One region of the Arthrobacter sp. 05T420 genome, then DNA from elsewhere that is predicted to be linked to it. Evidence: predicted binding sites of a transcription regulator. Region 1 holds the regulator's gene; the other holds the start of a gene.
The links. Region 1 encodes LexA, which represses DNA repair genes until DNA is damaged. Its sites were predicted from a motif close to TCGAACANNTGTTCGA; they were not measured.

Region 1 (3,408 bases):
GTCAAGATCGCCCTGGTGAAGGGCCGGTCCAACTACGTGTGCCGGCACAAGCTCGAGGGCGGGTTCCCGTCCGAGGAACCTTCCGAGGGACAGCTGTTTTCCCTCGGGGAGGACACCAGCGTGCCGCATTTCGCCGCCGCACTTGGCGGGCCGTCCTCGCAAATGGGCAAGGAAGTCGTCCGCCTGCGCGAATGGGCCGAGGGGACCGCAACGGGGGACCGCGACGAGCTCATGCCCGGCGTCACGGACCGGGCCTGGCGCCAGGTCTCGGTCACCTCCATGGAGTGCCTCGGCGCGCAGAAGTGCCCGCTCGCGGCCGAATGTTTCAGCGAGCTTGCCCGGCAGAACGCCGCCGACGCCGACGTCGTGGTCACCAACCACGCCATGCTCGCCGTCAGCGCCTTCGAAGGCCTGGCGGTGCTGCCCGAGTACGACGTCGTGGTGGTAGATGAAGCGCACGAACTGCAGGACCGCGTCACGGGTGCTGTATCCGGTCAGCTCTCGGTGGCGATGGTGCACGCCGCCGCGTCCGGGGCCCGGAAGCACACGGGCATCACGGTGGACGCGCTGAACAATGCCGCCGCCCACCTGGAGCTGGCCATCGACGGCGTCCCGAGCGGGTTGATGCCTAACGGGCTGAACAGCGAGCAACTGGACTGCATCGACCAGCTCCGCGACGCGTGCCGCGCCGCCCTGTCTGATTCGAAGGGGGACAGCTCCGTGTCGGCCGACGGCGGACGCCAGCTGGCCCGGTCACGCCTGATGGTCATCCTGGAACTCTGTGAGCGCCTCTTGGCCGCGCGCGAAAACCGCGAAGTGGTGTGGTTCTCCCGCAACAGCAGCTTCGACCCGGCGCAGGGCTACTCCCAGCCGGACGAGAGCTCGCCGGCCTTGATCAATGTTGCCCCGTTGAGCGTCGCGGGGCGTCTGCGCGAGGGTTTGTTCGCGGACCACACCGTCATCCTGACCTCAGCCACGCTGGCTATCGGCGCTGCCTTCGAACCTGCTGCCGGCGGTCTTGGCCTCGTTGGCAACGGCGCCCCGAGCTGGACCGGCGTCGACGTCGGATCCCCCTTCGACTATCCGAAGCAGGGCATCCTCTACGTCGCCCGGCACCTGCCCAAGCCCGGCCGCGGAACGTCCCCCGAGGCCTTGGACGAACTCGAGAAGCTGATCCGCGCTTCCGGCGGCGGTGCCTTGTGCCTGTTTTCCTCCCGGCGCGCAGCGGAGGAAGCCGCGGAGGCCATGCGGCCCCGACTGGGCCTCAGCATCCTGTGCCAGGGGGAGTCGACCATGACGGCGCTCGTGCGGCAGTTTGCGGACGAGCCGGACACCTGTTTGTTCGGCACGATGTCCCTCTGGCAGGGCGTCGACGTTCCCGGAGTGTCCTGCCGGCTGGTGGTCATTGACCGGATACCGTTCCCGCGGCCGGACGATCCGCTGATGACGGCACGCTCGCGGGCCGTCGCCCAGGCCGGCGGCAACGGCTTCATGTCCGTCTCGGCCACGCACGCCGCCATTCGGCTCGCGCAGGGCGCCGGACGGCTGATCCGCTCGACGTCGGACAAGGGAGTTGTGGCGGTGCTGGATTCGCGGCTATCCACGGAGCGCTACGGCGGATTCCTCCGCGCCGCGCTGCCGCCGTTCTGGCCCACCACCGATTCGTCGATAGCCATGGCGGCCTTGGAGCGCCTGGCGAAGGACTCCGCGAAGGGCTGAGTCCCAAGCTGAACCAGGAGCCGACCATCCTCGATGACGCGGCGACTCTGAGGGCCGGCGACTCTGAGGGCTGGCGACTCTGCCAGGGCGGCCCGACAGGGACGGCTAAAGGGAGCGGAGTACCGAGACGACCTTGCCCATGATGACGGCGTGGTCACCGAGGATTGGCTCGTACTGGGTGTTTTGCGGCAACAGCCAGGTGTGGCCGTCCCGCTGGCGGAAGGTCTTGACCGTGGCTTCGTCGTCCAGCAGTGCGGCAACGATGTCGCCGTTCACGGCATCACCCTGGCGGCGGACAACCACCCAGTCGCCGTCGCAGATGGCGGCATCGATCATCGAGTCGCCCGCCACCTTGAGCATGAAGAGTTCGCCATGGCCCACGAGCTGTCGGGGCAGCGGCATGACATCCTCCACCACCTGGTCCGCGAGGATCGGCCCGCCGGCGGCGATGCGTCCGACAAGCGGCACCATTGCAGTGTCCGTGGCGCTGGCGAGTTCAGTCACTGACAGGCCGCCGACGGCCCGCAGGCCACTGGACTTCTCGACACCCGAAATCGGGGTGGTTCCCTCGTCCAACGTCAGCGGCATGAGCACTTCCATAGCCCGCGGGCGCTTCGGATCGCGCCGCAGGTAGCCGAGCTTTTCAAGCTGGGAGAGCTGATGGGTCACGCTCGACAGGCTGGCCAATCCGACGGTGTCGCCGATCTCGCGCATGGACGGCGGGTAGCCCTTGTCCGTGACGGACCGCTGGATGGTCTCCAGGATTTTCTTTTGCCGGGGGGTGAGGCTCTTGGGCGCCCGGGCGGGCTGCGGGCTCCGTGAGGTGGCCCTGCCGCCGGTGGCTTGTGCTGCCATGTTCGCCAATGCCTTTCCGTTCCACCCGGCTGCCGTGGCTGCTGTCACCGGGAACTTCCGGTCTGAAATGTCAGACCCTGCTGATCAACTACTGATGATGTCCCGCAGGGAGTTCATCAGTGGTTGTCCTGTCCCTCAAAAATAGGCCAGCCGCAAGGCTTTTTCAAACATTTGTTCTAGCGAGTCTCGACATCGTTCGTTAGTAAGTGCTAAAACAGAACAAGCAGAGTTCGAATATGTGTTCGAGTTTCGAGTTTTCACTTCGGATCTGGTGTTCGGTTCTATGTTCGAAGGTTCGGCCGGTTGGCGGCGAGTACGTGGAGTACGCCGGGCGGCACCGTATGGTCCAGGAGGGCTCAGTTCATGTCAGCTTCAAACGCGTTTCAAGGCACGTTCGTTCAGGGTGTCACGAATCACCACCGCAGTGCAGGTGCCAGTGGGGTGGCGGATTTCGGCAGCATCGACCAGGGCAACATCGGCCACGGAGGTGTCGGCCAGGGAGGTGCCGACCGGGGAAGCGTCCGTCACGGCAATGTGTACCCGCTCAACGCCGGCCCCCGCATTTCCCCGACGTCGCCTGCACCGCGAGGGGCGATGGCCGCTGGTTCCGCCGGCCGGCCGAAGCAAGCGCCGCTGCGGCTCACCCGGCGCGGACGCTTCGTCTTCTTCGGCGTCCCGCTGATCCTGCTGACGGCGCTCATTCTGTCATTCAGTGGATTCCTCAACGCGCCTGCGAAGGCGGCGGATTCCGCGGATCAGCTCTCGGTGACGCCGACCATTACCGTCACGGTGCAGCCGGGGGAGTCCCTCTGGGCCATTGCAGGGTCCGTGGCC
Region 2 (3,408 bases), on a different contig from region 1:
GGAAGCGTAAAGCATGTCAGGCCACTCCAAATGGGCGACGACCAAGCATAAGAAGGCCATCCTTGATAGCCGCCGGGCCAAGTCGTTCGCCAAGCTGATCAAGAACATCGAAGTCGCCGCGCGCATGGGCGGCCCTGACCTGTCCGGCAACCCGAGCCTGGAACTGGCCGTGACCAAGGCCAAGAAGACTTCGGTTCCCGCTGACAATATCGACCGCGCCATCAAGCGCGGCGCCGGTCTCACCGGCGAGGTCGTGGACTACACCGAGATCATGTACGAGTGCCGAGGCCCGCAGGGCTCTGCTCTGCTGATCGAGTGCCTCACGGACAACAAGAACCGCGCCGCCTCCGAGGTCCGGCTCGCGATCTCCCGCAACGGCGGCACGATCGCCGATCCCGGGTCGGTCAGCTACCTCTTCAGCCGCAAGGGCGTGGTCTCGCTGCCGAAGAACGGCCTCACCGAGGACGACGTGCTGATGGCAGTCCTCGACGCCGGGGCCGAGGAAGTCAAGGACAACGGCGAGACCTTCGAGATCCATTCCGAGCCGACCGACCTCCAGGCCATCCGCGATGCCCTCAAGGAAGCCGGAATCGAGTACGACACCGATGAGGCGGAGTTCGTGCCGTCGATGCAGGTGCCGCTGGACCTCGAGGCCGCGAAGAAGTTCATGAAGCTCGTGGACGCATTGGAAGAACTCGACGACGTCCAGAACGTCTACAGCAACGCCGACCTCAGCGACGAAGTGCAGGCCGCACTGGAAGCCGAGTGACACGCTCACACAATGACTTTGAGGCCCGGTCTTGACCCTGCGCGTCCTGGGGGTTGACCCGGGCCTCACCCGTTGCGGGATCGGCGTCGTCGACGTCGAAAGGAACCGGAGGGCCACAATGGTGGCCTTCGGTGTGGTGGGAACCTCGCCTGAGGAGAGCCTGGACCAGCGGCTGCTGGTCATCGCCACGTCCATCGACGAGTGGCTGGACAAGTACGAACCGCACGTCCTCGCCGTCGAGCGGGTCTTTTCCCAGCTCAACGTCAGCACGGTCATGGGCGTGGCGCAGGCCTCCGGCGTGGTCATTGCGGCCGCCGCGCGCCGCGGCATCCCGGTGGCGCTTCACACCCCGTCCGAGGTCAAGGCCGCCGTGACGGGAAGCGGAACCTCGAACAAGGACGCCGTCACGAAGCTGGTGACCAAGATCCTCCGGCTGGACGCGCCCCCGCGCCCGGCCGACGCAGCCGACGCCCTGGCACTGGCCATTACCCACGCCTGGCGGGCCGGCAGCGGCGCCGCCGTGGCGACGACGGGGCCGGGCAGCCAGTCCCTCACACCGGCCCAGCGGGCGTGGGCCGACGCGGAGGCAAAAGCGCGCCGTGCGCGCTGAATGTCCGCCTGTCCCTCCATGGAACTTGGTAGGGTATTCGTAGATATGTTCGGATAGCCGGGTTTCCCGGCTTTGGTTTTACTGTTATCCCAGGAGCCCGGCCTTGATCAGTTTTCTTCGCGGAACCGTTGCGCATGTTGGCCTGTCCTCCGCCGTTATCGACCTCAACGGCGCCGGCATGAGCGTCAACGCCACGCCGCAGACCCTCAGCAGCCTGCGGGTGGGGGATGAGGGGAAACTCTTCACGTCCCTGATCGTGCGGGAAGACTCGCTGACCCTGTTCGGTTTCGCCAGCGATGACGAGCGCGAAGTGTTCGACATCCTGCTCAGCGTCAGCGGCGTCGGTCCCCGTCTGGCCTTGGCCGTTCTGGCCGTCCACGAGCCGGAAGCCATCCGGGTGGCCGCCCACTCCGGCGACGGCAAGGCCTTCACGAAGGTCCCCGGAATTGGACCGAAGGTGGCCGGCCGGATCGTGCTGGAACTCGCCGGTAAGCTCGTGCCGCACGGCACCGCCGGCGCGCCGGCCTCCGCAGCGGTTTCCGCGGAATCCGTCTGGAAGCCGCAGGTCGTCGCCGCAATGATCAGCCTGGGCTGGTCCGAAAAGGATGCCACGGCCAGCATCGACAAATCCCTGGCCGATTCCCCTGAACTGGCCGCGAAGGGCAATGTGGCGGAGATCCTCCGCGCGACGCTGCGCTGGCTGGGACAGGACGGCGCCCGCGCCGGAAACCGGGTAGGCGCGCGTGGCTGAGCCATCGATTACCGCCGGGGGAGAGGAACCGGAGGAGCGGGTCATCGAAGCCGCCCTGCGGCCCAAGAACCTGCACGACTTCGTGGGCCAGCACCGGGTCCGCAAGCAACTGTCTCTCGTCCTGGAGGCCTCGCGGATGCGCGGCCGCAGCGCGGACCATGTACTCCTCTCCGGCCCTCCCGGCCTGGGCAAGACCACGCTGTCCATGATCATCGCCGCCGAAATGAACGTCCCGCTGCGGATCAGCAGCGGCCCGGCCATCCAGCACGCGGGCGACCTCGCGGCCATCCTGTCCTCCCTCTCTGAAGGCGAGGTACTGTTCCTGGACGAAATCCACCGGATGTCCCGGCCGGCCGAGGAAATGCTGTATATGGCGATGGAAGATTTCCGCGTCGACATCGTCGTCGGAAAAGGCGCGGGCGCCACTGCCATCCCGCTTGAACTGCCGCCCTTCACTCTGGTGGGCGCCACCACGCGCGCCGGCCTGCTTCCCGGGCCGCTCCGGGACCGCTTCGGTTTCACCGGCCACCTTGAGTTTTACTCCGTCGAAGAGCTGGAACTGGTCCTGCGCCGCTCCGCCGGCCTGCTGGACCTGAAGGTCAACTCGGCCGGTTTCAGCGAGATCGCCGGCCGGTCACGGGGCACACCGCGCATCGCCAACCGGCTCCTGCGCCGGGTCCGGGACTGGGCACTCGTTCACGGCATCGAACAAATTGATGCCCGGGCGGCATCCGCGGCCCTGGACATGTACGAGGTAGACAAGCGTGGCCTGGACCGGCTGGACCGTGCCGTTCTCGAGGCGCTCATTACCAAGTTCGGCGGTGGGCCGGTGGGGCTGTCCACGCTCGCGATCGCCGTCGGCGAGGAAACGGAGACCGTGGAGACGGTCGCCGAACCCTACCTGGTGCGGGAGGGGCTGCTGGGCCGGACCCCGCGCGGCCGCATTGCCTTGGCGCCTGCCTGGACGCACCTGGGCTTCGCTGTCCCTGCCGGCGTCTTCGGCCAGGATCCGCTGGAGCTGTTCCAGGCCCAAGAGCTGGCGGACGAGCCTGGCGATGAACCGGGCGAGGGCGCGCAGGGCGAATCCGGCGTGGGCCTTGCTGAAGAAACCGGTCCCCAGCGGATCAGAAATAGCCGCTAGCACCGTACTTTCAGCTTTTCCCTTTAGACTGGTATGACGCTCGGCACGTTCGGGTTTTGTTTCCGTGGGCGGAGAGCAGGTAGCCGCCGGCGGTTTGGGGATGGTCTCTCTGCCAGCTTGCTGCGCAGACCCTTGCC

Region 2: ruvA (Holliday junction branch migration protein RuvA) is a predicted target of LexA. The motif match lies at 1,417-1,432, and genes of this name have one in related genera.

The regions. Positions count from the first base shown of each region.
Region 1 is NZ_JBFTLG010000006.1:51,556-54,963, reverse strand. It holds gene AC1DEM_RS07570 (ATP-dependent DNA helicase) at 1-1,719, shown strand, start outside; gene lexA (transcriptional repressor LexA) at 1,825-2,574, opposite strand; gene AC1DEM_RS07560 (LysM peptidoglycan-binding domain-containing protein) at 3,169-3,408, shown strand, end outside.
Region 2 is NZ_JBFTLG010000020.1:79,588-82,995, forward strand. It holds gene pdxT (pyridoxal 5'-phosphate synthase glutaminase subunit PdxT) at 1-10, shown strand, start outside; gene AC1DEM_RS18460 (YebC/PmpR family DNA-binding transcriptional regulator) at 14-769, shown strand; gene ruvC (crossover junction endodeoxyribonuclease RuvC) at 801-1,379, shown strand; gene ruvA (Holliday junction branch migration protein RuvA) at 1,483-2,130, shown strand; gene ruvB (Holliday junction branch migration DNA helicase RuvB) at 2,123-3,271, shown strand.